Methylovirgula sp. 4M-Z18: one gene and its partner. The protein of the gene in region 2 binds, or shares a complex with, the protein of the main gene of each other region. Links are inferred from orthologs where the notes say so. Each region holds a gene or a part of one and is shown on either strand. Other genes may lie near its edges.

Region 1 (15,969 bases), 1.8 Mb from region 2 along the record:
CCGTTGGCCCTGGCTTGAGCAAGTGGGTCTTCGTTTGCGCGATGCCGAACGGCCGACAGCGATCGGATGTTCAGCTTTGAAACGCAGCTATCGCGATTTCATTTCGAAGACAGCGCAAGCGCCGGTTCTATTCATCTATCTGGCCGGTTCGAAACAGCTGATCGCCTCGCGCATGCACGAGCGCCGCGGGCACTTCATGCCGGAGTCGCTGCTCGACAGCCAGTTTGCGACACTCGAAGAGCCGGCGGTGGACGAGCACGCGATCCGTGTCGACATCGCAGCGACAGTCGAAGATATCGTGACGTCGATCATCGCTGCAATGAGCGAACGGGTTGGAAAGGACAGGGAACAATGAGCTTGCGCGTAGCTCTGATTGGTGCGGGCGCCATGGGCGGTGCGATTGGCGAGAGAATCGTCGCCACCGGTCACCGGTTGACCGTTTTCGATCTCGATCAAGCGAAGGTCGATGTGCTCGTAGCCAAGGGCGCGCAAGCGGCTCCAAGCGCGGCGGATGCTGCGGCACAGTCGGATTTCGTCATTCTCAGCCTGAACGCGGCAAAGATCGTCAGGCTTGCGGTCTTTGGCGAGAAAGGCGTGGCGGCCGGCGCCGCCCGCGGTACGCTCATTATCGACATGTCCTCGATCGATCCGACATCGACACGCGCACTGGCCGAGGAAGCAAGCGCGGCGGGGCTGCGTTGGGTCGATAGTCCGCTCTCCGGCGGTGCGCCAAAGGCTCTGACCGGCGAGCTCACTCTGATGGCGGGTGGCGACGCCAACGATGTTGCCGATGCCTATCAGGTGCTCAAATATCTTTGTGCCAATTATACACATATGGGTCCTTCCGGCGCCGGGCAGACCACGAAGCTGATCAATCAGGTCCTGTGCGGCTTGACGTTTCTTGCTGTGGCCGAAGCCACACAGCTTGCGCTCGATGCCGGCGTCGATGCCGCGAAGATTCCACAGGCGCTGAAAGGCGGCCGCGCCGACAGTGCGATCTTGCAGGAATATATGCCGCGTTTCGTCACCCGCGATTACCGCCGCACCGGCCGTATCGACAATATGGTCAAGGATCTTGCCGGTGCGCAGGACCTTGCGCGGCAGACGAATACCGCAATGCCGCTCACCGCCATTTGTGCCGAGGTACACCGCATGCTGACTGCCGCGGGACTTGGCGGCGAGGACCAGGCGGCGCTCATGGAATTTTTCAAAGGACCAAAAAAGGAGATCGTCGAGTGATCACGCGCTATGCATTGTTCGAAGGCAAGGTGAAGGACGGGCAGGCGGAAGCCTTTCGCGCCGACGTGCTGAAAACCATTCTGCCGAAATGGAAAGCCTTTCCAGGCGCGTTGAGCGTGCGTGTGTCGTTCGCCGAGTCGCGCGACGAGGGCGCGCCGGAATATCCGATGATCCTGGCGGTCAATTATCCGGATATAGAAACGGTGGAAGCTGCGCTTGCCAGCCCGATCCGCGCGCAGGCGCGCGCTGCGACCGAGGAAGTTCTCTCGAAATATTTCGAAGGACGGATTCATCATCATGTCACGCAAGCGGAAGAGTACGACCTGGCCTGACGCGGGCTTGCCCGTCAGACATTTGCGGGTGCGGCTTCGTGGCTCAGGGCGTTGCAAATTCCAGCGATATTGATAACGATCACGACATGTCGTTCACGAACAAGCGCCCCACAATGTCTGACGTCGCCCGCAAGGCGAATGTGTCGACGATGACCGTGTCGCGCGCCTTCCGCAGCGACACATCGATCAACGAGGAAACGCGCGGGCGGATTCTCGCGGCGGCGGCGGAGCTCGGTTACATTCTCGATCAGAGCGCGGTTCACTTTTCTTCCGGCCGCTCCGGCTTCGTCGCCGTTACCATTCCTTCCATCAACAATGCCAATTTCGCCGACATGATTCGCGGCATGACGGAGGGCCTACGCGGCAGCGCTTTAGAGATTCTGCTCGGCTACACGGATTACGACGTGATGGAAGAGGAGCGTCTCGTCGGGCAGCTTCTTGGCCGGCGCCCCGAGGCTATCATCGTAACCGGTGGGACCCACACAGACCATTGCCGCAGGATGTTGGAGCGGTCGGGGATCCCGGTGATCGAGACATGGGATCTGCCGCGCAAGCCGATCGGACATGTCGTCGGCTTCTCCAACGCCGACGCAGCCCGGCTCATGGTGGATCATTTCGTGTCGCGCGGCTATAAACGGATGGGCTTCATCGGTGGCGATACGTCACGCGACACGCGCGGCCTGGACCGCCGCCGCGGCTTCGTGTCGGCACTGGAATCCCATGGGCTGGACGCGACGCGCCTGATCGCCTCTGGCATCCCGCCCATTTCGATGCGGGAAGGGGCGGCTGCCTTGGTTGAGCTGATGGAACGCTGGCCCGATACGGAAGCCGTGATGTGCGTCTCCGATCTCTCGGCGTTCGGTGCGCTGATGGAATGCAAGCGGCGCGACATCGCCGTACCGGACAAGATTGCGATCGGCGGATTCGGTGCCTACGATTTGGCCGACCAGTCCGTGCCGTCCATCACGACGATCGACGTTGGCTCCCATGAGATCGGCGCCAAGGCGGCGGAACTTGTTCTCTCGCTGCTCGCCGGACACTCTGTCGACGCAAAGCGGACGACCATCCGCACCAGGCCGGAGATCATCATAGGCGGAACGACCTAACTCGCCACATTCCGGCAGAAGGGAACGTCTCTGTGCGTGTTCTATGCGGCGCGGACAAGCTATGCCAAAGTGATGCGATACGAGCCTCTGCCCAATGGCTTGGGCTCGTATCGACATGAGATCTGCTTATTTACCCCAGATCTTCTTGTATTGATCGCGATAGCCATTGCCGGGATCGAAGCGATTGTCGGGACCGCCGTCGAAGGCGATATTGTCCGGCGTCACCACATGGAGCGGCGATACGTAGCCCGACCATTTCTGCTTGGCGAAGGCGCGGTTGAGTTCGTCGACGAGTTGCCAGCCCTGCAAGTTGAGCGGCTCAGCGACGGTCACTTTCTGGAATTGCGCGGCGCGGATGCGCTGATAGGCGGATTCCGAACCGTCGCCTGCCGCGACGTTAACAGGTGCGTCGGTGCCGGATTTGCCAGCGGCCGCAAGCGCCGGTCCCATGAAATCGAAATAGATGTCGTTGATGGCCAAGGAATGCGTCCACGCATCGCCGTATTTCTGCAGCAGCGAGGTGGTGAGCTGCGGCATGCGCTGCGAGGTTTCGGCGATCGGCGTGTCGACATATTCGAGCACCTTGCCGCCGAGATCTTCGATCTCCTTCTTCATCCGATCCGCTTTCGCGATGGCGATCGCATAGGTCGAATCGGTGAAGATCACGACGCCGGGCTTGCCTTTCGCGTCAACAAAAGCCCAATCGGCCGCCGCCTTGGACACGTCCATGGGATTGGTGCTGACATTGGCGATGATGCCGAGATCGTCGATCGGCCCGACCGTGGGAGCCGCATGCCAGGCAGCCATCGGAATGCCGGCGGCCTTGGCCTCTTCCATCGCCGGCTTCTGCTCGACGGCGTCGAAGCCGTCGATGATGATGCCGTCGGGCTTCAGCGCAAGGGCCTGGCCGAAGGCCGCCGTGCGGCCGCCGATCGATCCCGCGCCGTCGAGCACTTTCACCGTCCAGCCCAGAACCTTAGCCGCTTCCTGCACGCCATTGGCGACGCCGAGAATGCCGCCGTTCTTCATGTCGGCGCCAAGCACGACGATCGTTTTGCCGGTTGCGCCTTTGGGGCCCGTCGTCGGGCCATCCCACTTGTCGGTCCGGCCGGCGAATTTATCGACGATCGCTTTAGCATCGCCCATTGCGTCGGCGAAGGCCGGGCCGGCCATGGCCACGATGGCCGCAGCCGATACGAATTTCAGAACGTGTCTACGGATAATCATTGCTTCCCTCTCTCTTAAGCCTGTCCTGGTTGCGTGGTGTTAAGCGTTTTTAGCTTTCTCGGCGCGTGGCGGCTGCTTGACGATTGCGCCGCGGCGGCGCTGGGCGTAGCCGGCAATGCCGATGGCGACCAGCAGCGTCACGCCGTTGAAGAGCGGCTCGACGAAGAACGAGCCACCGAATTGCTGGATGCCGGAAATACCCACGGCCAGGATCAACACGCCGATCATGGTGCCCCAGACATTGACACGGCCGGGCTTGATCGTCGTCGAGCCGAGAAAGGCACCGACAAGGGCCGGCAGCAGATATTCGAGGCCGACGCTGGCCTGGCCGATACGCAACTTGGAGGCGAGGAGCACGCCAGCTAATGCCGCGAGCAGGCCGGACGAGACGAATGCCCCCATGACGAATTTCTGCACGGGAATGCCGTTGAGGGCCGCGGCTTTCGGATTGGCGCCGATCGCATAGAGATAGCGGCCGATCGGCGTGTATTCGAACACGAGCCACATGGCGACCGCGAGGGCGAGAACGTAGAAACCGGTAATCGGCAATCCGAACAGCATCGTGCCGTTGAGGGCGTAAAAGCCTTGCGGCAACATGCCGATAACTTGCCGTCCGCCCGTGTGCCAGAGCGCCAAGGCGTAAAGGATCGTGCCTGTGCCGAGCGTCGCGATGAACGAGTCGATGCGCGCGACTTCGACCAGCAGGCCGTTCAAAAATCCGGTAATGCCGCCGAGTACGAGCACGATCAGCACGGCAAGCGGCCATGGCAGGCCGAACATGGTCTGCAGGCTGATCGCCAGAATGTGCCAGAGCACGATGCCGTAACCGACGGTTAGATCGATGCGGCCGGACGCCATCGGAATCATCGCCGCCAGCGACAGCAATGCGATGATCGCCTTGTCGGAGATGATCGACCGTGCGTTAAGCAGGGTCGGAAATGTCGCCGGCAGCATGATCGAGAACAGGATGATCAGGAAAAGCGTCAGAATCGCCAATCCATAGACCGGAAGATAACGGATGACCTTCTGGCCGAAGCTTAAGTTCGCCAGTTCGCTCCGGGTCGGTTCGAGCGATGTGGACTTGATCGAGCTCATCTTTGATCCTCTTTGTCAGGCGACTTGGCTGGCCGACGCTGCATGAATGAGTGCCGCCGTCGTGAGCGCATCTCCGCGCAACTCATCGACGATCTCGCCTTGCGAGAACACCAGCGCGCGATGGCAAATATGGGCAACTTCCTCGAAATCAGTCGACACGACGATCACGGTCAGGCCGGCTTCCATCGCCTGCGCGATCAGGCTGTAGATGTCGGCCTTCGCGCCGACGTCCACGCCGGCGGTCGGATCCTCCATGATCAGCAATTTGCGGCCGGTCGAAAGCCAGCGGCCCACAACCACTTTCTGTTGGTTGCCTCCCGAAAGCGCCTCGATCGCAATGTGCGGATCATTGGGGCGCAGCCCGAGTTTTGCGCCGAGCTCTACGGTTCGATCGCTTTCGGCGGAGGGAGTAAGGAAAGAGGCAAGCCGCCGGCCGCTTGCGCCCGGGTTGAGATACATGTTCTCGCGCACGGACAACGACAGCGCGACCGATTCCTCGGTGCGATCGCGGGCGACAAGGCCGACGCCGCTCGCCATCGCCGCCTGGACCGATGAGAGATCGAGCGGCTGACCATCGTAGCGCACGCTGCCGTCGTAGGGCTCGGCCCCGAAAAGCGCCCGTCCCACGGCTTCCTGCCCGGCACCGCGCAAACCGATCAGGCCGAGAAGCTCGCCGGACCGCGCTTCGAAATTGACGTTCGCCGCGCCGCTGCAAGTCAGATTTTCCACCACAAGGCGGGTCGGGCCAGGGTGCAACGGCGCTTTGGTGAACATCTCGTCCGCGGGACGACCGACGATGAGTTCGACCAATTCGCGCGGCGTCGTCTCGGAGACGGGTTTGGCCGCAATCAGCCGGCCATCGCGCATCACCGCGACACGGTCCGCGATGCGGAACACTTCGTCGAGCCGGTGCGAGACATAGATCATGCCGACGCCATTCGCGCGCAGCGGCCGCAGCGCAGCAAACAGGCGATCGACTTCATCCGCCGGCAGACTTGCGGTCGGCTCGTCGAGAACCAGCACATCGGCTTCGGTGGCCAGCGCACGGGCAATCGCAACAAGCGATTTTTCGGTACGGCTGAGGTTCTGGACTCGGGTGAGCGGGTCGAATTCGCAGCCTACCAACTGCATGGCGCGCAACGCGCGTTTTTCTGTGTCCTTCCAGTCGATCAGTCCGGCCTTGCGGGAATAGCCTTGCGCCATGCCGACATTTTCGGCGACGCTCATCCATTCGATGAGGCCGAGGTCCTGGTGGATGAAGGCGACTTTCTGGGGATGGTTGGGTTGCGGCGGCCGGTGATGATAGGGTGTTCCACGAAACAATATGTCGCCGCCATCAGGCCGGTGAATGCCAGCTAACGTCTTGATGAGCGTGGATTTTCCAGCGCCGTTCTCGCCCAGCAAGGCCAGGATTTCGCCTTCCTTGAGATCGAGCGAGACGCCCTTCAATGCGACCGTGCCACCGAAGCGCTTGGTTATGTTGCGAAACTCAAGCAACGTTGGCCGCATACTTGATATCCTCCCCATGCGAGCTTGATGTTTGCCGCGATTGTGATTAATGTTATCGATAACATTTGTACTCGTCAAGGCCAAATCACACCAGATTGCCCCAAATGAGCGGCAAACGGGGCTGAAGGCAAGTCTTTAGGGAGTGGCAAGAGATGTATGGCGATATCGAAGGTGCGTTTTTCGAGGTGTTGGACGAGCGGTTCGAGAGCTGCTTCGTCGGCCATGTGGCGATCGAGCGCTTGTGGACGGGGGCACGCTGGCTCGAAGGGCCGGCGTGGTTCGCCGCCGGCCGCTATCTCGTGTTCTCGGACATCCCCAACAACCGCATCCTGCGTTACGACGACACCGACGGCTCGGTCTCCGACTTCCGCAATCCGTCCAACAACGCCAACGGCAATACGGTCGATCTCGAAGGCCGCCTGGTGACGTGCGAGCATCTCACGCGGCGCATCACGCGCACGGAGCATGACGGCAGCATTCGGGTGATCGCCGACCGATTCGAAGGCAAGCGGTTCAACTCACCGAACGATATTGTCGTGCGCTCGGATGGAACGATCTGGTTTACCGATCCGCCCTATGGCATCGCAACCGATTATGAAGGGGATCGTGCCGAACAGGAAATCGACGGCTGTCATGTCTATTGCGCCGACCCGAAGACCGGCAGCGTCGTCCGCGTGATCGATTCAATGTCGAAGCCGAACGGCTTGGCCTTTTCGCCCGACGAGCGCGTGCTCTACGTCGGCGATACCGGCGTGACCCATGACAAGAACGGCCCGCGGCACATTCGCAAATTCGCCGTCGCCGGCACGACATTGACGCCGCAGGGAATCTTCGCCACCTGCACGGCCGGCCTTTTCGACGGATTCCGCGTCGATCTGAATGGCCGGATCTGGGCGGGTGCGGGAGATGGCGTCCATTGTTTTGATACGGACGGCGAGTTGATCGGCAAAATCAGATTGCCGGAGACGGTCGCGAACCTGACCTTCGGCGGCCCGAAGCGCAACCGGCTCTTCATCACCGCCCGGCAATCCCTCTATTCGGCCTATGTCGTTGCGAACGGCGCCGCGCGCGGATAGCGCGTTTGGGATGCTGCCGCGAATTTTCGTGGCAGCATAACGCCGGCCTTTGAAGATGCCGATCCCGAAAACGGAACCGGCATATGAGTGGCCATCGGCCCTAAGCAGAGACTCTGCGATAGGACCGCGTATTTTGGCTGGCGATCTTATGCACGACCGATCACGCCCAGTAGAGCACGCGGAATCTGTCGCCTGTGCCTGGCGCGAAAGTCGTGCCCTGAACGAGCATAATCGCGATGACTTCGTCCGAGCCCAAATTATTGGAGGCCAGGTGTGCGTTCAACACCGCGACGTCGGCCGGAACGATCATTTCACGGATGCTGCGGTTGCGCGATCCGGTGGGAAGAGATTTGACTTGCGCATTCATGACTGACTCCTTTCTTACTCTGCGGCGACGGGAATGTCGTTGACCGACAGGCCCATGCGGCTTGCGATACCGATGCCGTAATCGGGATGCACGCGGTGGAAGTGATGGACCTGCCGGCGAACGATCTCGGTGGGCACGCCCTGCATAGCTGCGGCGATATTGTCCATCAGCACTTCGCGTTGAGCGTGACTCATGAGCAGGAACAGCGCGCGCGGCTGACCGTAATCGTCATTGCCCGCGCGATGATCGTACCGGTCGGCGTCGCCAGAAATTTTCAACGGCGGTTCGGCAAAATTCTTGTCCTGCTTTGGGCCCGAGAAGGAATTGGGCTCATACCAGGCTTCGCCGCGCTGCGGAATCTGCGCCAGCATCTGACCGTCGGCGTGATAATGATGAACCGGGCAACGTGGTGCGTTCACCGGCAATGCTTCGTAATGGGTGCCGACGCGATAACGGTGCGCATCCGCGTAGGAGAAGATGCGCGCCTGCAACATCTTATCGGGCGAGAACCCGATGCCGGGCACGATATTGGACGGCGAGAAAGAGGCCTGTTCCACTTCCGCGAAATAGTGTTTCGGGTTGCGGTTCAATTCCAGAATGCCGACTTCGATCAGCGGATAGTCGGCATGGGGCCAGATTTTGGTGAGATCGAACGGATTGTAGTTGAGCTTGTCGGCATCCGTCTCCGGCATGATCTGGACGCAGAAGCGCCAGCGCGGAAATTCTCCGCGTGCGACCGCGTCATAGAGATCGCGCTGTGCACTTTCGCGGTCTTGCGCAATCACTGCGTTGCCTTCGGCATTCGTCCAGGTCTTGATGCCCTGCAGGGATTTGAAGTGGAACTTCACCCAGAACCGTTCATTCGCGGCATTGATGAACGAATAAGTGTGCGAACCATAGCCATTAAGGAAGCGATAGCCTTGCGGCAGGCCGCGATCCGAGAACAGGATCGTCACCTGGTGCAAGCTTTCCGGCGACAGCGACCAGAAGTCCCACATGGCCGTCGCCGAACGCAAGTTGCTTTCGGGATGCCGTTTTTGCGTTCGGATGAAGTCGGGAAATTTGAGCGGATCGCGGATGAAGAAGACGGGCGTGTTGTTGCCGACAAGGTCCCAATTGCCTTCCTCGGTGTAGACCTTCAGCGAAAAGCCGCGCACGTCGCGCTCGGCGTCCGCTGCGCCGCGTTCGCCCGCGACGGTCGAGAAGCGCAGGAAACATTCGGTCGCCTGACCGACTTTCGCGAAGACTTTCGCCTTGGAATAGCGGGTGATGTCGTGGGTGATGGTGAGCGTGCCGAAGGCGCCGGAGCCTTTGGCATGCACGACGCGCTCGGGGATGCGCTCGCGGTTCTGATGGGCGAGCTTCTCGATCAGTTGATAATCCTGCAGCAGCAGCGGGCCGCGCGAACCGGCCGAGAGGGAGTTCTGATTGTCGGCAATCGGCGCGCCGGCCGAGGTCGTCATGGTGGCGGGCTTGGTCACGGGAGTCTCCTGTCGTTGGGACTCTCGTGTCGCAGGATTTGACGATAATTTCTAATACCGTTATATGAGATTTGTCATAGGAAAATATTATCATGGTCACGTTGCGGCAATTGCGCTATTTCGCCGCCCTGGCACGGCACGGTCATTTTGGCCGCGCAGCGGAGGAATGCCACGTCAGCCAGCCGGCATTATCGGTGCAGATTCAGGAGTTTGAGGCCACGCTGCAAGCGTCGCTGATCGAGCGTAAACGCCATTCCATCGCCTTGACTCCGGTCGGCGCGGAAGTGTTGCGGCGCGCCAATGCCATTCTCGCCGACGTGACCGATTTGGAGGATTTCGCGCGCCACAGGGCGGGCATCCTGTCCGGCAGCTTGAGCCTCGGCGTCATTCCTTCCATCGCGCCCTATCTGTTGCCGCACGCCTTGCCGCTTTTGCACGGGCGCTTTCCTGACCTCCGCCTGACCATCCGAGAGCGTCAGACGAAGGAACTCGTGGCCGATCTCAAGGACGGCAATCTCGACGTTGTATTGATCGCGCTGCCGCTCGAGGAGTCGTGGGCCCAAACCATCAAGGTCTTTGCCGAAGCGCTTTTCCTTATCGCGCCGGCGGGGTCTGGGGCGCAGCAGCCGGAAACCGACACGTTGCTGCTGCTGGAGGAGGGGCACTGCATCCACGACCAGGCGCTGCATTATTGCCGGCGCAATCGCATCCCCGCGCAGCAGCAATATGGAGCGGCATCGCTCTCCACGATCGTGCAGATGGTGGCCAACGGCTATGGCAAAACATTGCTGCCGCAAATCGCTTTGCCTGTCGAAGTGCGCGACAATATGCAGGTTGCCATCAGCCGCCTGCCAGATCCCGAACCGGTCCGTACCGTCGGGCTTGCATGGCGGCGCACGTCGCCGCGCAAAACCGATTTTGTCGAGCTTGGCCGGGTCCTGACCCAATGCGCGCCCTGCGATGCGATTGCGGCACAATGATTTTTCCTGTTTGACCGCTTCCGTTCGTTCAAGCTGCTGGTTAGAGGCACAAAAAGAAACGAAGCGTGCGGCCCCGCAAAACGGGACAGCTGCGCCAAAGGAAACCCGCATACCTTCCGCCCACTTGGAATGGCGCCGTCAGGCCATCTTACTCAGGATCTTGCGCATGTCGTCGGCGTCGAAGGCTCTTTGCGTCTGGGTCTTGACGTTTCCAAGTTCGGCGGCCGACAGGCTGAGCGCGGTCGCCGCCAAGTCGTCCTCGGCCTCGACGATGCTGATCACGTCATATTTGCCGAGCGTCCACAATAGCGTATGGACCTTGGCCCCGCTCTTGGCAGCCATCGCCTTGAAGGCGTCCGCACGTTTGACCGTATCTCTTACTGTCCGTACCCCTTGATCCGTAAGATTTATGAGGACGACGTAATATGCCATTTCGACCTCCCTGCTATCAGGAGTCGCGCGGGCACGTCGGGCAGAGGGAGCCCGCACGCCTCAACTCTTTGCACAATACCATAAGGTGCTAAGCAAGAGACATGATTCCTCATCATTATATCTAATAAATTCGGGTGATGGCGTCATCGAAACGATGGATCCCGAGCACGAACTCACTCTCGGTCATAAACTGACGAAGCCCAAAGGAGAGGAGCGCAGCGACCATCGCATCGTTCAAGCTTCGCACGGGAGGCTCAGGACGGACGTTCTCCGTTCGGCAACGGCAGGCAGCCCGCACCAAGGGAAAGCGGCATGCCTTCAGCGGACAGTATCGTAGGCTATCTCGACTTGTCCTTGGCGAACAGCACGTTGAGCCGCTCGCGCATGACGTGTCCGACGGCCGGTGGGCTGTAGGTTCGGGTGACGTATTCGCGGCCGGCTTCTCCCTTCCTCTTTGCCTCGGAGGGGTTGGCAACCACATTCCGCATCGCCGTTATGGCCGATTCCAGATCCGGTTCCGCCCAGACTTGCCCCTCTGACCACGGGTACTCGTGCGGCTCCAGCGAGCGCAAACGATACGATATAGGATACCCGGTATCGGCCGTCAGAAAGTCCGCGGAACCGGAATATCCGGTTCCGATCACGATCCGGCCAAGCATGATCGCCTCGGCCATGCCGAGTCCGAATCCCTCGGCTCGATGCAAAGACACATAAGCGTCGGACGCGCGAATCAACCCCAACATCTCGTCACGGGGCATGTTGTCGTCGAACATGAGGATACGACGATCTTGCTCCATCGCGTCCGTCATAACCGTCCTGATCTCAGGATAATGATTCGTCGCTCCGCTCGATTTGATCACCAAGCCTACGTTCTCGTCTCCGCCAGGAAATGCACGCTGAAAGGCTCGCACAACTCCAAGCGGATTCTTTCTGAACGGAGAAGAATAGTAATCGAAGCTGAACATGAAATAAAAGCGTCCCTCATCCATCCCGAAGTGTGCGCGTCCAGGAAGATTTCTTCCCGTATCTTCCATCGCGGGCGGCATGACGATGATGGGACCGTCGAAAATGTGCGCGAACGCATCGGCGATAAACTGGTTCGGAGCCCAGATTTCGTGAATGTTCGCCAAATACGGCCGCCATGCATTCGGCGCTTTGGGCAACTCCCAATAAGGACAGAGAATGTTGTAGGAGCGCGATAGGAGCTGCGGATCCAGCGATGCAAACACTTTCGGGAGCTGATCGCAGGCGACTTGAATGACGTTGATCTCGTAGGAACGGTTGACGTCGTAGCGATCCGGCATATAAGGCCCCATCAATCGAGTCTCGATCCCGACGTTGAAAGGATAGATCGCAAACGGCAATTTCGCTGCTTCGGCCGCTCGCAGATTTGCGCGAAAGGCTTGGCCCAACCCCAGCGCTCCCTCTGCATAGCCGATGAAGAGCACACCTTCATGTAATGCCTGCGCTTCACTGGTGCGGGCAAACGTCATTCGGCGCACACGCTGATGCGAGGGCCCCAGTATCTTTTCTCTCAGCCATTCAGTCCGCGTTTGGAGGAATGGGCCAATCAATTGTCGGAATGAAGCGTTTACTGCCCCCTTCCATCCGGACTGATCGAGCTGATCTGCAAAGAAAGTTGCGAGATGTGCGGAGCGGCGAATGGTCCGGGTCAAGATGCCGCGCCAACGGATCGCGCCTCCGACTTTCGAAGCATGTTTTAGCACGACAACGGAAAGCGATTCCGATTTATCCGCTTCGTCCACATTGCTTGCGCGGGCAAGAGCTTTTGCTTGCGCAGCCGGCGCGCGGCGCCGCCCCTCGTTTTCTGCGGCAAGGGCGCGCCTGATTGCAAGACTAGACTCGCGCCAGGAAAACTTTGTGCGGATGGAGCGAACGCCGGATTCTGAAAGCCACCGATAGCGATCCGCGTCCATATCGTTCGCCTCGAACAGCAATGCAGTCAGGTGTTCCGCCGATGGCTCCCACCAGGACCCGACATCATGGAACCCTTTGTCGGAATAGTCGGCCGGCGCTTCGACGCCTTTCAGCAACAACGCATCCGGAATCGCGAAATCAGCCGTACCGCCAAAGTTGCCGAAAATGGCCGGCGTACCGCAAGCCATGGATTCGGCGACACTCAAGCCGAAACCTTCGGAACGCGATGAACAAATCAAGAAATCGGCGCTGCGATAGATGGCGGCGAGAAGCTGCTCGTCGACGTAGTCCAAGGTCTCGTACACCGCAATGCCATCCGGCAGATACTCGGCAATCCGGAAATGTTTCGAGATGCGCATAGTATCGGGGGCCGGCATAGCTTCCCGAACACCTGTTCCCATCAGAATCAGCTTGGCGTTGGGACACGCCCGATGGAATGGCCGCCATGCCTTGAGCATGACGTCCAAGCCCTTGCGATGCTGATTAGTCGAGAACCATAGGAATGTCTTGCCGTCCGCCATGAGTTCCGAATGTCCCCATGGATGGAAGACGTCGCTGTCGACGCCGAGCGGCGCGTAATGGACACGCTTGAACCCCGCCTGTTTCAGCACGTCCGTTACCCATCGCGAAGGAGCGAGCACCATCTTGTAGCGCTCCTTGAATGCGAGCCAGGACGCCGGCAATTGGGTCGTTTCCCAAACCGTATAGAGATAATCGAATGGTCGTCCTCCCGGATGTGAGAAGATGAGCTCTGGCGCATTCGGGTGGACAAGACCGAACTTCTTCAGATGCGGATGGAGGTTCTTGTTGATGATGTTCCAAGAATTCGCCTCGTTCGATTTATGATCTCGGTGCAGCACATACGTTCCAAGAAATTTCTTGGCGAACAGGCGTTTGTTCTTGTCGAGGTAGTTGAGCTTCTGCAGGTTCGGTCTCGACGAAAAGGTCGAACCCGTCCAATGTTCGATCTGGGAATTTGGGAGATAGGCACACGTGTATCCGGCCTCCCGCAAGCGGAAACCGAAGTCAGCATCCTCGTGATAGAAGCCATAATCGTTGTCGAGAAAACCGATCTTCTCGATGGCCGACATTCGGATGCCCGCAAACGTTAACTCGCAAAAGTCCGCCTCGAGGCGATATGAGTTGCCGTTTGGAGGGGCGAAATCATGGGCGAAGGTCAGAGTTTCGAGATCCCAGTAGGCCCGATAGGCAAGCTTTTTAACGGAAGCCGCCACATTGATGAGCATTTGCGCCGGCGCGACGATGCCGAGGTTCGGGTCCCGCAACAATTCGGCGAGCAGCTCACGTACCACATCAGTGGTGAACGTGATGTCGTTGTTCGCAACAAAAACGAAATCGCACCCGCGTTCCGCCGCGATTTCGGCGCCGATGTTGCATGCTTCAGTATAAGTATGGGGGCGTCCAAGCTGCCGCAGGGCGACGCCCGCCTCGCGACACACTTCCTCTGTCTTATCGGTGCTTCCCTGATCCAGGACCACAACCAGTTCGCTCGGAATCCGCAATGTCGGCAGCATCCGCGCGAGGAGTTTGTCCCCGTTGATCGAGGGGATAACGAGCAAGCTTTTCTTAATAGCGGCTTCGATCACCATAATTGCCTCAGAGGATGTCAAGAAACGCGCAGAGAGACGGTGGCGTCGACCGCGTATGTAATTCCAAGGGGCTGTCGAAGTGAGTTTGGCGCGTCGGACTTGGTGCTTGGCGTCCTTTGCTAACCGGATCGTGCGTCTTGAAGTCTATCGGGAGCGGATCGTGGCGACTGTCCCGGGGCAGATCATCGATAAGTGCCGTCATCTGGATGGTGCAGAATAGAACCGGCTCGAGACGACCCTGACTCATGGAAGTTGAACCGATATCCAGATAATGCACGACATCCGCCCCCACCCATGATCGCGGAGACGTCCGGTGGCCGTCATCATCTTGCGCGATTCACCCACAATTTACGCACAGAATAATACATGCTACGTGAAGGTAAAGTCGTAACTCTTCAATAATTGCGGAGATCGAATTGGCCAGAACCCTACGCCGCCAGCAGCGCGCAACAGATCCATCGGTTCCGCGCCGTATGTGTCTCATATCGTTCCAAAATCGATATCGGCTAATATGATGCGCGGCTGAGAACTGCCTTGCTCTATAGGTGCTATCGCGTCGGTTCCCGCGAAAAGCGGTATCATAAAAAACTTTTTATGTCGGAGGATGAATTTGGACGCGCCGCTTGACCTCGACGCCTGGTTCGCAAGCCAGCAATCACCCGCAACGCCGTTTTCGGGGCAGCTCGATCCGGCGTTCCAAGCGGCCCTGGCCGCGCATTTCGCGACGGTCACCGAAGCCCAATGTGTCTTCTATCACACTGTTGAGCTGCCGGGTGGGCGCACCATTTCCGGCGAATGGGACTTCCGTGAGTATGAGGACACATATCTGGGCGGGTTCGCTTTTACCGGGAAGCGCGTGATCGAATACGGGCCGGCGACGGGCTGGATCTCGGCACATATCGCGGCGCGGGCACAAATGCTGACGGTCTTCGACCTGCCGATCGGCGTCGGGCACGATCCGGTGCCGGATCTCATGAGTGAACCACCCGAGGCCTTTGCGCGAAGTGCCGCGACTCATACCGACCGGCAGCGCAATAGTTGGTGGTTGGTCCGAAATGCATTCGGGTTCCAGGCCAACGCAGTCTATGGCGATATCTTCGATCCGCCAGCCGATCTTGGGCGTTACGATGTCGCTATGTTCGGCTGCATCCTTCTCCACCTGATGCACCCCTATCGCGCGCTGCAGCGCGCTGCCGAGATCACCGACGAGGCGATCATTGTCGCCGACCTCGCGCTCGCTCCCCGCGTGGGCGAGTTTGACGCGAACCGCTCCTCACTCCTTTTCTCGCCCTCGCCGCCACCCAATGGCGTGGTTCATTGGTGGTACCTGACGCCCCTTGCTGTGAGCAATATGCTGACAAGCCTAGGATTTCCGCAGATTACGGTCACCACTCATCGGCCGCCGCGGATGCCGAACGCACCGTTGCTCTACACGGTGGTGGCGCGGCGAGCTTAGGCCCGCATGTGAAACTGCCCGGGGGGCGGCACCGACTGCAGCCGCATTGTTCTTAAGAGCCGACGCCGATGCCAGAAAGGAACCACATCTGATGCCCGCCTTCATCGACGCCCCGGTCACC
Region 2 (15,831 bases):
TGTGGCGCAGCGCGACGCCCATGATGATCGCAAAAATAAGCATATAGGCGAGCGGGACCGGCAGGCCGAGAATCATGCCGTCGGTGGCGGAATAAAACGCATCGACATTGGGTCCGTTCGGCGCCTGGCCGCGCCCTTGCGTGATCACATAGGTCGCGCCGCGGCAGATCGAGAGCATGCCAAGCGTCGTCACGAAGGGTGAGAGTTTGATCTTGGCGATCAGCAGGCCGTTGATCAGCCCGATCAACGCGGCCAGCAATATGCCGCCGAGCACGGCAAAGATCATAACCGCATAGGGAATGCCCGCGAGAAGCGACTCGGAGCCAAGCCGCATGAAAATGACGGTACTCACAGCGACAAGCGCCATCACCGACCCGACCGACAAATCGATGCCGCCGGTGATGATCACCAGCGTCGAACCGAGGCCGACGATCGCGATGTAGCTGAAGTTTTTCGACGTGTTGAGCAGATTGCCATGCGAAAGAAAGTTGTGAGCGAACGCCGCAACGAGCAGCGTGATAACGACGAAGGCGAGCGTGACATAAGCGGTCTGCGACGCAAACGGCGGCTTTTTATACCAGGGCGCTTGGCCGACGTTGCCAAAGGAAATGGCCGGTCCCGTATTTTCGCTCATCAGGCAAACTCCTTGGCACCGGTGATCAGCGCGGTCACTTCCTCGGGGCTTGAATCGGCGATTTTCTTGTCGGCCCGCTTCTCGCCGCGCCGCAACACGACGACCCGGTCGCACACCGCGAACACGTCCGGCATGCGGTGAGAGATCAGGATCACGGCGACGCCCTGATCGCGCAGGCGCCCAATGAGATCGAGCACCTCGGCCACCTGCCGGACGGAAATTGCCGCTGTCGGTTCGTCCATCAGAACAAGTTTTGCCGCCGACAGTCTGGTGCGGGCGATGGCGACCGCCTGCCGCTGGCCGCCGGACATTTGCTTGACGAGATCGCGTGGCCGCGTTTCGGATTTCAATTCGCCGAACAATTCCAGCGCCCGTGCATTCATCGCCTTATGGTCGAGAAATGTGAACGGTCCGAATTTCCGCGTAATCTCGCGCCCCAGGAACAGATTGCCGGCCGCAGTGATATTATTGGACAGCGCCAGATCTTGATAAACGACCTCGATGCCGACATTGCGCGCATCCAATGGGCGATCGAAGCGATGCTCCGCGCCTTCGATGCGGATCGTACCATGAGTGGGGTGAAAATTGCCGGCGATGACTTTGACTAAGGTCGATTTGCCGGCGCCATTGTCGCCCATCAGGCCAACGACCTCGCCCCGATCGATCGAAAGATCGACGTCGGCGAGCGCCCGGATGGCGCCAAAATCCTTGCCGATGCCGGACAATTGCAGCACTGGCGCGCTGGCAGGCGCCGCATTCAAACTTGCCCTCACTTCGCCACCCCTCCCTCACGCCTCTCCCAAATGCGAAAGCCGCTTTATTTTATCCGCCGCCCTCTCCCGGCAGCGGGGTAACTCAGGCCGCGGAAGGCGCCCTAGCATGTTACCCGATGCCAATGTTAGCCGGACATTCCGGAAACGCAATATTAAATTTTGGCACCGAAATTAATCTTGCGCGCCGGATGAAGGGCGTGCGACCGCCCGCCCTTCAGAGCCTCATGGCGCGACGGCCGGATGCCCTTCGCCCGCGCTCGACAGAAAGGCTGCCGCAATCAGTTTGCGCGTATAATCCTGCCTCGGCGCCTCGAAGATCTGCGCCGCGGGACCATATTCCACCGCCTTGCCCTCCTTCATCACCAGAATCTCGTCCGCCATCGCACGAACGACGGCGAGGTCGTGGCTGATGAAGAGATAGGTGAGTTCGTGCTCGGCCTGGAGCCGCCGCAACAGCGCGACGATTTCGCTTTGCACGGAGCGATCGAGTGCCGATGTCGGCTCGTCGAGCACTACCAACTTCGGCTTCAGGATCATGGTACGGGCAATCGCGATACGCTGGCGTTGCCCGCCGGAAAATTCATGTGGGAAGCGATTGCGCATCGCCGGATCGAGCCCGACCTCGCGCAAGGCGCTGGCCGCGCGCTTATCGCGCTCGGCGGACGACAGGCCGGGCTCATGCAGCTTCAACCCTTCGGTGATGATCGCGCCGACCGTCATGCGCGGCGAAAGCGAACCGTAAGGATCCTGAAACACCAGCTGCAAAGCGCGGCGCAACGGCCGCATTTGGGTCTTACCCGCGGTGGAGATATCCTTGCCGTCGAACAGCACCTGCCCCCGGCTTGCGACGAGCCGCAGCAAGGCGCGTCCCAACGTGGATTTGCCGGAGCCGGACTCACCGACAATGCCGATGGTCTGCCCTTGGCGCACACGCAGGGAGATGTCGTCCACTGCGTGCAAATCCATCGCCTTGTGACCACTGAACAGGCTGCCGCTGATATGGTAAGTCACGCGCACGTTGCGTCCTTCCAGCAGCATCGGCGCGTCGGGTCGCGGCGGCGCCTTGCGGCCGGACGGCTCGGCCGACAACAGCATCTGCGTATAGGGGTGACGCGGATTGGTAAAAACCTCGTGCGTCGTGCCCGTCTCCACCACCTCGCCACGGCGCATGACGTAGACGCGATCGGCAAAACGACGCACCACGTTGAGGTCGTGGCTGATGAAAACCGTCGCCATGCCGATCCGCTCGCGCAAATCGTTGAGAAGCGCGAGGATCTGCGCCTGCACCGTCACGTCGAGCGCCGTCGTCGGCTCGTCCGCGATCAGCACGTCGGGGTCGTTCGCCAGCGCCATGGCGATCATGACGCGCTGGCGCTGGCCGCCCGACATTTCGTGCGGATAAGCGTCGATCCGCCGCTCCGGGTGCGGAATCCCCACCCACTTGAGCAATTCCACCACTTTCTTGCGCGCGGCGGAATAGGAGATGCCTTGATGATGAACGATCGGCTCCGCGATCTGACGCCCGATACGATAGAGCGGATCGAGCGATGTCATCGGCTCCTGGAAGATCATCGTCATTTTGGCGCCGCGTATCTGGTTCAGCTCGCGGGCCGGCAGACCGATGAGTTCGCGGCCGCGATAGCGAGCCGATCCCTTCACGCGGCCGTTGCTTGCAAGCAGCCCCATCAACGCCATCATGGTCTGGCTCTTGCCCGAACCCGACTCGCCGACAATGGCAACGCACTCGCCTCGCTTGACATTGATGTCGACGCCTTTGACGGCCTTCACCTCGCCATCGGGCGTTGCGAAGCTGACCTCCAAGCCAGAAATATCCAGAACAGCGTTTTCCGTCGGATGCTGCGTCATGTTAGCGGTCCTTCGGATCGAGGGCGTCACGCAGACCGTCGCCGATGAAATTGAGGCAGAACAGCGTGACGACAAAGAGAATGGCCGGATAGATCAGCAGCCAGGGCGACGCCTGCATCGAGCCGGCGCCAACCGCAATCAACGCTCCCCAACTTGTCAAAGGTTCCTGCACGCCAAGGCCAAGGAACGAAAGAAAGCTCTCGAGCAGAATAACGCGCGGCACACGCACGGTCAGGAAAATCACCACCGGCCCGATCGTATTGGGGATGATATGCTGGCGGATCACACCCCAATCCCCGAGGCCCATGGCCTGGGCCGCGGCCACGAATTCACGGCGCTTGAGCGACAGAGTCTGGCCACGCACGATACGCGCCATGTCGAGCCACTCGATCGCGCCGATCGCCACAAAGATCAGCACGAAATTCCGCCCGAAGAACACGACGAGCAAAATAACGAGGAAGGTGAAAGGCAAGGAATAGAGGATTTCGACGATACGCATCATGACATTGTCGGTGCGCCCGCCGGCGAAGCCCGAGATGGCGCCATAGGTCACGCCGATCACAAGGCTCACGAGACTGGCGAGCAGGCCGACGAGAAGAGAGACCTGGCCGCCGACCATGATGCGGGTGAGCATGTCGCGGCCGTTCGCGTCCGTGCCGAGCAGAAAATATTGCCGGTTGACGTGGCCCCTCACCACCACGACCTGGCCGTCATTCCGCGTCTCCGCCACTTTGGCGTCCTCGAACTCGTTGATGCGATCAATATAGCGGGTGACGCGTGGATCGATTTTTTTGTCGGCGGAAAGGGTCGCCGTGAAATCCTGGCTCGATATTTCAAAGGAATCGAGTCTGACTCTTGCCTGTTCGGCAACAGTCGCCATGGCACCCTTGAGCGTATCGTCCTCCGGATAAGGCGACAGGCTCGGCGGTACGTTGACATAGGATTGGAAGACTTGATCGTAGCCGTGTGGCGCGATCAGCGGCCCGAAAATACAAAACAACGCGATCGCGGCAAAAACCACGATACTTACCATCGCCGCGACATTGCGCCGTAGGCGCAGCATCGCGAGTTGCAGCAGGCTGCGGCTCTTGCCGATTTCCCCTTGGGGCGTGAAGGTTGCATCAGTCATAGCGCACCCTCGGATCGAGCAGCGCGTAGACAAGATCGACGATCAAGTTGAAGACGACGATGAAGACCGACACCAGGACCACCGTGGCCATCACCAACGTGTAATCGCGGTCAAGCGCGCTCTGGACGAAATAACGTCCGACACCCGGAATGCCGAAGATGGTTTCGACAACGACCGAGCCGGTCAGCAATTGCGCCGCGGCCGGCGCGAGATAGGTAACACAGGGCAACAAACCCGCCCGCATCGCATGGGTGAAGACAAGCACTCTTCCCGGTAGACCATAGGCCCGCGCCGTCCGCATATGATCGGCGCGCAGCGCCTCGAGCATGGAGCCGCGCATGAGCCTGGCGAACACGGCCATTTCAGGCAAGGCGAGCGCAATCATCGGCATGACGAGGAAACGCGGCGACCCATCCCCCCAGCCGCCGGCCGGCAGCCACCCAAGGATGACCGCGAAAATCAGCGCCAGCACCGGACCCACAACGAAATTCGGAATGGTGATGCCGATATTGGCAAGGCTCATCACCGCAACATCGATCAGCGAATTCTGGCGCAACGCCGCGATCGTGCCGAGCGCGAGTCCGCCGAAGACCGCGATCGACAAAGCAAGCGAGCCCAATGTCAGCGAATAGGGCAAACTCTGTTTCATCAACTGGATGATCGTGAAGTCGCGGTAGATGTAGCTCGGGCCAAAATCGCCCTGCACCACATTACTGATATAATGCAGATATTGCAGCCAGAGCGGATCATCGAGATGATAGGCGCGCTGCATGTTTTCCATAATTTGCGGCGGCAGCGGCCGCTCCATGTTGAAGGGCCCGCCAGGCGCGAAGCGCATCAGGAAGAACGAGACGGTGATGACGACGAAGAGCGTCGGTACCGCGCTCAAGAACCGGCGCAGGACAAAGCGAAACATGGAACGATCCCCCAAGGAGTGAGCGGGTTCGCGGAAGCTCTTGCGAGCTGCGCGCCCCCGCTCCGATTCTCGTTATTCCTTGCTGAGGAAGCGTGTGAGATGGCTGTTGACCGCATTGTCATGCCAGCCCTTGATCTTGTTCGAGACCAGCCAGAAATCGGCGAAGGTCATCAGCGGCGCCATGGCCCCGTCCTTCAGTCCGAGAGCTTCCGCGTCGTGCAGAATCTGCATGCGCTTTTCCGGATCGCGCTCGGCATAGGATTTCGCCATCAAGTCATCATACGCGGGGTTGGAATAATGCGACCAGTTGAGACTCTTGGTGTTGCTGGCGAGCAGGAAGAGGAAATTCTCAGGATCGGCATAGTCGGCCACCCAGCCGACGCGCGCAGCATCATATGATCCGCCATCCTGGATATAAGCATAATGGGTCTTGACGTCGGAATTGAGGATGGAGACGTCGGCGCCCACGGCTTTCCACATGTCGGCAATGGCTGTCGCCACCTTCTTGTGGTTTTCATTCGTGTTGTAGCGAATCTCGATCTTCAGCGGTTTGCCGCCCTTGCCATAGCCCGCCTCCTTCAAGAGCTCGACAGCCTTATCCTCGCGGTCGAGTTGCGACATGTCCGCGTAGTCGAACTTGGCCGGCGTGTAACCGTGAATGCCTTCGGGCACGATGCTGTAAGTCGGCAATTGCGCGCCGTTGTAGATCTTCTCCGACAGGAAGTCGCGATCGACTGCCATCGACAGTGCCTCACGCACGCGCACGTCGTCGAAGGGCGGCTTGCGGACGTCAAAGACGTAGTAATAAGTCGAGAGCGACTGCGAGACATGTACCTGATCACCAAGCTTTTCGCGCAGGAATTTGAGCTGATCGGCCTGGAAATTGTAGTTCACATCGAATTCGCCCGCCATGAAGCGGCGCACCTGCGCGGCATTGTCTTCTGTCGGATAGGAGACGACCTTATCGATCTTCACATTGGCGGCATCCCAATAATTGGGGTTCTTGACCATGGTGATGTGATCGTTGGCGACGTTCTCGGTCAACATATAGGCGCCGTTCGACACCAATGTTCCGGGTTTGACGAAATCGGTCTTGTACTGTTCGACCAACTTCTTGTTGACGGGCAGCACGGCATTGTGGGTGAGCAATTCGAGAAGATAAGGTGTCGGCCGCTCAAGCGTGATCTGAAGCGTCTTTGCGTCGATCGCCTTCACGCCAAGCTGGTCGAGGGGAAGCTTGCCGGTGTTGATCGCTTCGGCATTCTTGATCGGATAAAGGATATTGGCGTAGCCCGACGCCTCTTTGGGATCGACGACGCGGCCCAGCGTGAACGCGAAATCCTCAGCCGTCACCGGCTCGCCGTTCGACCATTTGGCATTGTCGCGGATCTTGAACGTATAGACCGTGGCGTCCGGCGAGATGGTCCAGCTTTCGGCAGCTCCCGGGATGACCTTGCCGTAAGCATCGTAGACGGTCAGGCCTTCGTCGAGATCGGCAAGAACGAAGCGCTCGACATTGATCGACGTATGCGCAGGATCGAGCGTTTGGGGCTCTCCGCCATTCCCTTTATAAAGCACGGTCTCTGCCGCGGCAGGCAGCGCCAAGGCGCCCCATACGGTCGACGCCAGCAAAACGGCGCGGAGTTGGCTCCTGAAAGCACGCATGTCGATCTCCCTTCCCGATTGGATCACAAGCATTTCAAAAAAGTACACAAGCAAACTATCGCTATCATATCGTGTTTATGATGCAAATCTCCGACACTTCCGCAGTAACGCCCATGCCCTCGGCAACACGCCCGAAAGCAAAAAACGGGCGGGCACACGTTACGATCGGCGGCTTGGGCTTTTCATTTCGAAAAGGATGTATTCGCTCTCCTTTCCAAATATAATCACTTTCGCTTCAGTACGGATTCTAAAATTTTTGCAGTGGATAACGATACGATGACCGTCTCCGGCAACGGAGCGTGCCGTTACGATCGTGGTGGTACGCCGCTTGAGGCAATTCACGTGCCGGAAACAGTCGCCAGTCTGTGCGTCGGCGGCCGCAAGCGCAACCGCTTCCCAGCAAATTTCGTCACACGCCCTGATATTCCGCCCAGCTATGCGGCGTCTCATAGACCGTGATTTTCTGCAGCAACGGCAGCAACGGCTTGGTCCTCTCCCAAATCCACACGGCAATATTCTCGGCGGTGGGATTTTCCAAGCCCGCGATGTCATTCAGGCAATAATGATCAAGCCGCCGCAGGAGCGGATCGAAGGCCGCCTCGACCTCAAAGAAATCGACGACGAAACCGGTTTCCGGATCGACCGGCCCCTCGAGGCACACCTCGACGCGGTAGGAATGGCCGTGCATGCGGTAACAGCGGTGGGTCTGGGGCACTTTCGGCAACTGATGCGCCGCCTCGAAAGTGAAGCCTTGCGTGATCTTCATCGGATTCCGATCCTCTTATGGGTCTGGACGCTGAGCCGCCATTGCGGATGGGCAAGGCAATAGGCGATGGCTTTGGCCGTGTTCTCTTCGACATCGGGGCCATCCATCGGCTGCAGCGAGAAACGTTGGAACGCCAGATCCTCGAACCGTTCGGGCATGGCCTCCGGTTGCGGATAGACGAGTTTCAATTCGTGGCCGCTGCGGATCTTCAGCGGATCGGCGGCTTTCGGGCTGACACAGAGCCAGTCGAGGCCGCGCGGCGGCTCGACTGTACCGTTCGTTTCAACAGCGATTTCAAAGCCCTTGCGGTGCAGTGCGTCGATCAAAGCGGCATCCACCTGCAACAAAGGTTCGCCACCGGTCAGCACGCAAAACCTCTCGGCGCGCCCTGCCGTCCATTCCTCGGCGATAGCGGCGGCCAAGGCCTCGGCATCAGCGTAGCGCGCACCTTTGGTGCCATCCATGCCGACGAAATCCGTGTCGCAGAACGTGCATTGGGCGCTGGCGCGGTCCTCCTCGCGGCCGGACCACAGGTTGCAGCCGGCAAAGCGGCAGAACACCGCCGGGCGCCCGACATGGGCGCCCTCGCCCTGCAAGGTCAGGAATATTTCTTTTACCGCATAGCTCATGGCGTGTCTTGCACCTGCATCTATCTGCCGGAGTAATTGGAGGACGGGCGAGGCGCGTCAAGCGTGCACTTCGGCCCCGGGAAAGCGACCTTTTACGTGGTCGAGCCGCTCCGGCGCAATGCGAATCGTTAAATTGATGGCGCCATCCTCGCCGGTCCGGCGTGCCATGATCTCGCCGTTCTCATACAGCCAGTGCAGACCTGCGCCGTCCGTCGGCGCAAGGATCAGGTCGAGCACGACGCGGCCGATCGCAAGGCGATCCTCGATCGCGGCCAACAGCGCATCCGTGCCCTCGCCGGTCAGGGCCGAAACCGCCACCGGACGGCTGCCCGCCGGGCGGCGCTGCGCGGTGTTGAGCAGAGCCTGGCGCGGTTCGGGCTCCAACAGATCGAGCTTGTTCCACACTTCGATCAACCGGCGATTGTCGTGCGGATCGACCCCAAGGCTGGTGAGGATCGCCTCGACATCGGCCCCCTGCGCCTCGGCATCCTCATGCGCAATGTCGCGCACATGCAGAATGACATCGGCCGCAATCACCTCCTCCAGCGTCGCGCGGAAGGCGGACACGAGCATTGTCGGCAGATCGGAAATGAAACCCACCGTGTCGGACAGGATCACCTTGCCGCCGTGCGGCAATTGCAGCGCCCGCAAGGTCGGATCAAGGGTCGCAAACAGCATGTCCTGCGCCAGGACCTCGGCCTTGGTCAGGCGGTTGAACAGGGTTGATTTCCCGGCATTGGTGTAGCCGACCAACGCCACGATCGGATAAGGCACATCCTTGCGCGACTTACGGTGCAGGCCGCGGGTTTTCTTCACCTGCTCCAATTCGCGCTCGATGCGGACCATGCGCTCTTGAATGAGCCGCCGGTCGGTCTCGATCTGGGTTTCACCCGGACCGCCGAGGAAGCCGAAACCGCCGCGCTGACGTTCCAAGTGGGTCCAAGACCGCACCAGTCGCGATTTTTGATAGGTAAGATGCGCAAGCTCGACCTGGAGCGCGCCCTCACGCGTGCGCGCCCGGCGGCCGAAGATCTCGAGAATGAGACCCGTCCGGTCGATCACCTTGGCGCCGAAGGCCTTTTCCAGATTGCGCTGCTGCACCGGGGACAGACCGCAGTCCATCATCACCAGACCGACATCCTCGTCCTTAACGCGAGACGCGACCTCATCGACCTTGCCTTTGCCGAGGTAGGTGGCGGGACGCAGTTCAGCGAGCATGGCGAGATTCGCGCCAACGACATTGAGGTCGATCGCGGCCGCCAGGCCCACTGCCTCGTCGAGCCGCGCTTCCGGCGACCGGCCGGCGGCCGGTGGTTGTCCGTTTCCCACTCTGCGCTTGCGCTCGTCGAGATAAGGTCCGACGACAAGCGCCCGGGTGTGCTGCGCGACAAGCCCCTCAGCATCGGCCAGAGGAGTCCAGCCAGCGCCGCTTTGAGGTATCATATCGCTCAATCTATTTCCTCAAATGGCCACCGCTCAGCCGGCGTCGCCGTCATCCGACTCGAACAGCCGGATCGGCTGACCGGGCATGATGGTGGAAATGGCATGTTTATAAACAAGCTGCGAATGCCCGTCGCGCCGGAGCAGGACGCAGAAATTATCAAACCATGTTACAACCCCCTGCAATTTCACGCCGTTGACGAGAAAAATCGTGAGTATGATTTTCTCTTTCCGCACGTAATTGAGGAAAGCATCTTGAAGATTTTGCGCTTTTTCAGCAGCCATCACCAGTTTCCGTATATTTCAGGTATATTAGAGTCAGCCTATCGAAAGCAGGACTATATAAAACATTTGCGGCCCCGCCAACGAATTTACCGCTTATTTCAGGAGATTTCGGCGATCTCGTGAAAGGTTGCGCGCAGTTTCGTTGCCAGCGACCCGGGATGACCGTTGCCGATCGGCACGCCATCGACCGAAACCACGGGCAACACGATCGACGTCGCCGAGGTGATGAAGGCCTCGCGCGCGGTCTTCGCCTCGTCGGGCGTGAACGGCCGCTCGATCAGTTTCAGGCCCTCCCGCTTCAAAAGATCGATCAGAGTCGTGCGGGTAATGCCCTTCAAAATGGCATTGTCGGCATGGCGGGTGACGAAATGGCCATCGCCGGTGACAATCCAGGCATTTGTGGAAGCGCCCTCGGTCACGTAACCCTCAGCATCGACGAACCAGGCTTCATAGGCGCCCTGATCGCGCGCCGCCTGCCGGGCCAGGACATTGGCGAGCAGGCCGACCGTCTTGATATCCGGCCGCGCCCAGCGGGTTTCCGGAACAGTGACCACGGCGACGCCTTTTTCCGCATTGGATTCAGCCTTTTGCACGTGCGAACTCTTGGCGGTGACGACCAAGGCCGGACGGATCGGCTTTGCCGGAAAAGCATGGTCGCGTGGCGCGACGCCACGCGTCACTTGCATGTAAACAAGCCCGTGTTCCACCCGATTGCGCGCGACCACTTCGCGCAACACCACTTTCAACGCCGCGTCGCTCAACGGCTTGGCGATGCGCAATTCGTTCAAGGAGCGCTCAAGCCGCGCCAGGTGGCGGGTCGCATCGACGAGCTTGCCGTCGCGCACCTCACACACTTCATACACCCCATCAGCGAACTGGTAGCCACGGTCCTCGATATGCACGCCGGCGCTGGCATGCGGCAAATAACGTCCATTCACATAGGCAATACGGCTCATTAGTCCACACCCAAAGATTTCAGTTTCCGATGCAGGGCCGAGCGCTCCATGCCGATGAATTCGGCCGTGCGCGAAATATTGCCGCTGAAACGGTTGATTTGCGCGATGAGATATTCACGCTCGAAGACTTCCCGCGCTTCGCGCAAGGGCAGGCTCATCAGCTTCTCGCCGCCCGCCCCCGTCGGCGTGTTCGGCACCAGGGCACCAATTTCGGCCGGGAGCATTTCGGCAGTGATCTCAACCGTTGGATCGCCCGTCGCCAGGATCAGCAGCCGCTCCACATTGTTACGCAATTGCCGGATATTGCCCGGCCAGTCATGGGATTGCAGCACCGCCATCGCGTCCTCGGCGATCACCCGCCGCGCCATGCCGGAGGTCAGGGCAAATTGCTCCATGAAAAAGTCGATCAGCACCGGCACGTCCTCGCGCCGCTCCGCCAGCGAGGGCACGCGGATCGGCACCACCGACAGCCGATGGAACAGGTCCTCGCGGAACGTGCCTTCGGTGATCATTTCGGCAAGATCGCGGCTTGAGGACGAGATGATCCGCACATCGACATGCACGCGGGTCGCACCGCCCACGCGCTGGAAATTCTGATCGACCAGAACGCGCAGGATCTTGCCCTGCGTTTCCTTCGGCATGTCGGCGACTTCGTCGAGATAGAGCGTGCCGCCATGCGCCTCTTCCAAAGCGCCGACCTTGCGCATCCGGCCGTCGCCCCCCTCGATGCCGAACAACTCCTGCTCCATCGTGTCGGGCGCAATCGTCGACGCGTTAATGGCGATGAACGGTGCATTGGCGCGCGCGGACGCATCATGGATAGTGCGGGCGGCAAGTTCCTTGCCGACGCCCGAGGCGCCGGCGATCAGGATGCGGGAATTCGCCGGCGCCACGCGCTCGATGATCTGCCGCAGCTGATTGACCGCAGTTGACTTGCCAACGATCTTGTTCACGGCGCCGGTGCGGGTGCGCAATTCGGTGACTTCGCGTTTCAGGCGCGAAGTCTCGAGAGCGCGCTCCGCCACCAGCACCAACCGATCGGCTTTGAACGGCTTTTCGATGAAGTCGTAGGCGCCGAGCTTGATGGCCGAAACTGCCGTTTCGATGTTGCCGTGCCCCGAAATCATCACGACCGGCAAATTCGGATGCTGCGCTGCAATGATCTCGAGCAATTGCAAGCCATCCAGCTTCGAGCCCTGCATCCAAATATCGAGGAACAGCAGATGCGGCCGTCGCGCCTCAATTGCCGCGAGCGCTTCGTCGGAATTGCGGGCCACCCGCGTTGCGTGCCCCTCGTCCGACAAAATACCGGACACGATGTCGCGAATGTCGTCCTCGTCATCAACAATTAAAATATCATTTGCCATGGTCGATCATCGCATTCTTGAGCGGGTTGGAGGAAGGCGGCGGGTTGTCAGCGCCGCCGGCAAGCTGCGCCGGAAAAAACAGACGGACGCAGGCCCCGCCTCCCGGTGCAAGATCGGGCGGCGCATCGAGCAATTCGATCCCGCCCCCGTGATCTTCGAGAATCTTGGCGACGATCGGCAGCCCAAGCCCCGTCCCCTCCGTTCGCGTCGTCATGTACGGCTCGAGCAAACGCTGGCGGTTTTCCTTCGGGAATCCGACGCCATTGTCGATCACATCGATCTGCACCATGCCCTCGTCACTAACATGCAGCTTGACCCAAACATGGCCCGGCGGGCGCGACGGATTGACCGCCTCGGCCGACACGATGCCCTCGGCCGCATTCTTGACGATATTGGTCAGCGCCTGGGTCAACAGCCGCCGGTCGAAACGCGCGGTCAACGGCTGATCCGGCAGCGTGTCGGTGAAGGTCACGGCGCCATGGGCGAGCCGGCGCTCGAACAAGACCTGCCGCACACATTGCACGAGATCGTCCTGTTCGGGCCGGGCGCGCGGCATACGCGCGAAGGACGAAAATTCGTCGACCATGCGCTTGATGTCGTCCACCTGGCGTACAATCGTCTCGACACATTGGTCGAAAATCGCTTTGTCCTCGACAATCACGCGGCCGTACTTGCGGCGCAGCCGCTCGGCCGAAAGAGCGATAGGGGTCAGCGGATTCTTGATTTCATGGGCGATGCGACGGGCAACGTCGGCCCAGGCAGAGGTCCGCTGGGCCGTGACGAGTTCGGTCATATCGTCCATCGTCACGACGAGCGAGCGATCGTTATTGGCGTTCTGGGTAGCCGCCACGCGCACGTTGTAGATGCGCTCGCGCCCCTGGCGCTGCAGCGTGAGCTGCCCCTGATACAGGCGCTGACGCGCGGCCAGCGCTTCCTGGATCTTGGGCGCGAGTTCCGGCAGACAATCCGCGATCTGTGTTCCAAGAATGCTGGCAACGCCCAGGTCCTGCCCCTGACTGATCAGTTTTTCGGCGGAGGGATTGTAGGCCGTGATGACCCCGTCTTGATTCAGGCCGACCACGGCCGCCGGCACACCCGCCAGCACCGCTTCGGTAAACAGGCGCCGCTCGTCGATGAGCCGGTTGGCCGAAACGAGGCCATTGTGCTGGCGCCGCAACTCGGAGGTCATTTTGTTGAAGGTCTGCCCGAGATGGGCCAGATCGCCCTCGGACTTGCGGATCGGCACCTGCACATAAAGATTGCCTTCCGAGACCTGATCGGCCGCATGAATGAGCCGCCGGATGGGCGTGACCAATCGGGTGGCGAAGGACAGGCCGAGCCACATGGCGGACAACAACAGGATCAGCGCGAACAGCGCGAAGATGAAGGCGAAGAACTTGATGATGGTCTTCCGCGTTTCGTCGAATTGGGCCGAATACGCGGCCTGGATCGCCGAGACTTGCGAGAATTGCACCAAAGACGGGTCGACGGGAACGGCGGCATAAAGGAACGTGTCATCATCCGCACTGATCTGGCGCAGCGTCGCCAGGGCCTCGCCATCGTTCAAGACAATGCATATCGGTTCGTGATTGCGTGCATCGGCGAGATCGTTCGGATTCGGCTTGATAGGGCCAAGCTTCGGATCGCTACCGACCTGCTCTTCGATCTTACCATCCGCACTCATAATCGCTGCCGTGGCAAAACCGATATATTGGATACGCTGCGTGAAATAATCTTTGAACCAAACCAAATTGTCGTTTCTGGCGAGGATCCGGCCGCGGCTCAAGTCGCCGGCGGTCAAATCGGCCTCGTGAATGAGCGAGCGGCACTGCATCTCCTCGAATGTTTTTGCCGCGTCCACCGAGCTTTGCACGAAGCCGCTCATGCTTTGCATGAACGGCGCGTTCAACCCGCGATCAAGAATGATCGCGCCGAACACCGTCATGACCAAGGCCGGGATCGCTGCAATAAGGGCAAAAATCGCGACGATCCGGATGTGCAGCCGCGCTGCGGCGGCCTGCGCGCGCCGCGCCCGGATCAGCCGCGTCACTTCGACCGCCAACAGACCGAGCATCACAAGGATCGTGAGGCCGTTGGCGGCAAGCAGAAGATAAGAGATCGGAAGGATCGTAACGCCGAAATTGACTTCCGTCGCCGGCGTGATGCGCGTGAAGCCGGCCACGATCACCAAAGTGGCCGCAGCGCAGACAACCGCAAAAATCAGCGCGAGGAGCCCGAAACGAAACGTGCGCGGTCCGCTTTCTTGTCCATAATCCGCGTGTTTCATCAACCCCTTTTCCCCAGCCGCCCCAAACGGGGCTCGCCACCTTGCCATATCTGCGAGCCGAGGAATCAACCCCTCGTTGCAATAATACAACGGTGTTGCAGGATTGCGACATTTTCACGGCGCGCCTGCCGCAGCGCTTCGACGATCGCCGCCGAAGACCGTCGGGAACGAACGCATCCGCCGGTTCGGATTTGGAATAAAATTATTTGTTATCAAATAGATACAAATAAATCCCAAACTAAAGCATTGCCTCGATTACGTCACCGCGGCGAGCGCATCAAACGTATGTCCAAATCGCGGACCTTCTTGCGCAGCGTGTTGCGGTTGAGCCCGAGCAGTTCCGCCGCCTTGATCTGATTGCCACGTGTCACGGCCAAGGCCGCGGTGATGAGCGGCCCTTCCACTTCGCGAAACACCCGGTGATACAGGCCTGGAGGCGGCAAGTTATCGCCGTGACTTCGGAAGATCTGTGCCAGGTGACGCTCGACCGAAAGCGTAAAGCTCTTGGCATCATCGAGACTATTCGGCTCAACCGGCGTTGAACTGATGGTGGCCCCTGGCGTGACCGCACTCGGGCCTTCCGTCACCAATTCGGATTCGACCAATTGCTGGCTGACCAATTCCTGTGGATAGAGGGCAGCGAGACGTCGGATCAGGTTTTCCAGTTCGCGAATGTTGCCCGGCCAATTGTAGCGCTTCAGTCCGTCAAGGGCGGCGCCGTCCATCTGTTTGTGCGGCAAGCCTTCCGCGGCCGCGCGAGCAAAGAAATGGCGTACGAGATCGGGAATATCTTCGAGCCGCTCGCGCAAGGGCGGGAGCCGCAGCGGCACGACGTTCAGTCGGAAGAACAGATCTTCGCGGAACAGTCCTTGCGCGATGGAAATGCGCAGATCCTTGTTGGTCGCGGCGACGATCCGGACATTGGTCTTGATCGGCGTGCGCCCGCCGACGGTCGTATATTCGCCCTGTTGCAGCACGCGCAGCAGGCGCGTCTGTGCTTCCATCGGCATGTCGCCGATTTCATCGAGAAACAAGGTGCCGCCCTCGGCCTGCTCGAAGCGTCCCGACGAACGGGCATTGGCGCCGGTGAAGGCCCCTTTTTCGTGACCGAACAATTC

Evidence for each region.
Region 1: the proteins of hfq (region 2) and V9T28_RS16890 are in contact, whole or in part, in a crystal structure (PDB 3VU3), measured with the Escherichia coli proteins. The link is inferred for Methylovirgula sp. 4M-Z18 from one-to-one orthologs.

What each region holds. Positions count from the first base shown.
Region 1 is NZ_CP149574.1:3,640,325-3,656,293, reverse strand. Bases 7,191-10,075 are described here. They hold V9T28_RS16890 (catalase), read right to left. Parts: upstream 9,415-10,075; coding sequence 7,966-9,414; downstream 7,191-7,965. Other genes in these bases: V9T28_RS16885 (hydrogen peroxide-inducible genes activator), read left to right, coding at 9,525-10,075; V9T28_RS16895 (hypothetical protein), read right to left, coding at 7,745-7,951; V9T28_RS16900 (SMP-30/gluconolactonase/LRE family protein), read left to right, coding at 7,191-7,584. Outside these bases: V9T28_RS16935 (gluconokinase), read left to right, coding at 1-355; V9T28_RS16930 (NAD(P)-dependent oxidoreductase), read left to right, coding at 352-1,239; V9T28_RS16925 (hypothetical protein), read left to right, coding at 1,236-1,571; V9T28_RS16920 (LacI family DNA-binding transcriptional regulator), read left to right, coding at 1,685-2,677; V9T28_RS16915 (ABC transporter substrate-binding protein), read right to left, coding at 2,804-3,850; V9T28_RS16910 (ABC transporter permease), read right to left, coding at 3,944-4,999; V9T28_RS16905 (sugar ABC transporter ATP-binding protein), read right to left, coding at 5,015-6,508; more of V9T28_RS16900, read left to right, coding at 6,661-7,190; more of V9T28_RS16885, read left to right, coding at 10,076-10,412; V9T28_RS16880 (GYD domain-containing protein), read right to left, coding at 10,551-10,844; V9T28_RS16875 (glycosyltransferase), read right to left, coding at 11,183-14,392; V9T28_RS16870 (hypothetical protein), read left to right, coding at 15,003-15,848.
Region 2 is NZ_CP149574.1:1,793,949-1,809,779, reverse strand. The notes cover bases 8,480-11,226. They hold hfq (RNA chaperone Hfq), read right to left. Parts: upstream 10,104-11,226; coding sequence 9,855-10,103; downstream 8,480-9,854. Other genes in these bases: ntrX (nitrogen assimilation response regulator NtrX), read right to left, coding at 11,059-11,226; V9T28_RS08270 (D-amino-acid transaminase), read right to left, coding at 10,202-11,059; hflX (GTPase HflX), read right to left, coding at 8,480-9,830. In the rest of the region: V9T28_RS08320 (ABC transporter permease), read right to left, coding at 1-634; V9T28_RS08315 (ATP-binding cassette domain-containing protein), read right to left, coding at 634-1,395; V9T28_RS08310 (ABC transporter ATP-binding protein), read right to left, coding at 1,630-3,273; V9T28_RS08305 (ABC transporter permease subunit), read right to left, coding at 3,275-4,402; oligopeptide ABC transporter permease OppB, read right to left, coding at 4,395-5,318; V9T28_RS08295 (peptide ABC transporter substrate-binding protein), read right to left, coding at 5,391-6,983; 6-carboxytetrahydropterin synthase QueD, read right to left, coding at 7,393-7,749; queE (7-carboxy-7-deazaguanine synthase), read right to left, coding at 7,746-8,378; more of hflX, read right to left, coding at 8,436-8,479; more of ntrX, read right to left, coding at 11,227-12,426; V9T28_RS08260 (sensor histidine kinase NtrY-like), read right to left, coding at 12,416-14,713; ntrC (nitrogen regulation protein NR(I)), read right to left, coding at 14,974-15,831. UniProt on the Escherichia coli protein: RNA chaperone that binds small regulatory RNA (sRNAs) and mRNAs to facilitate mRNA translational regulation in response to envelope stress, environmental stress and changes in metabolite concentrations.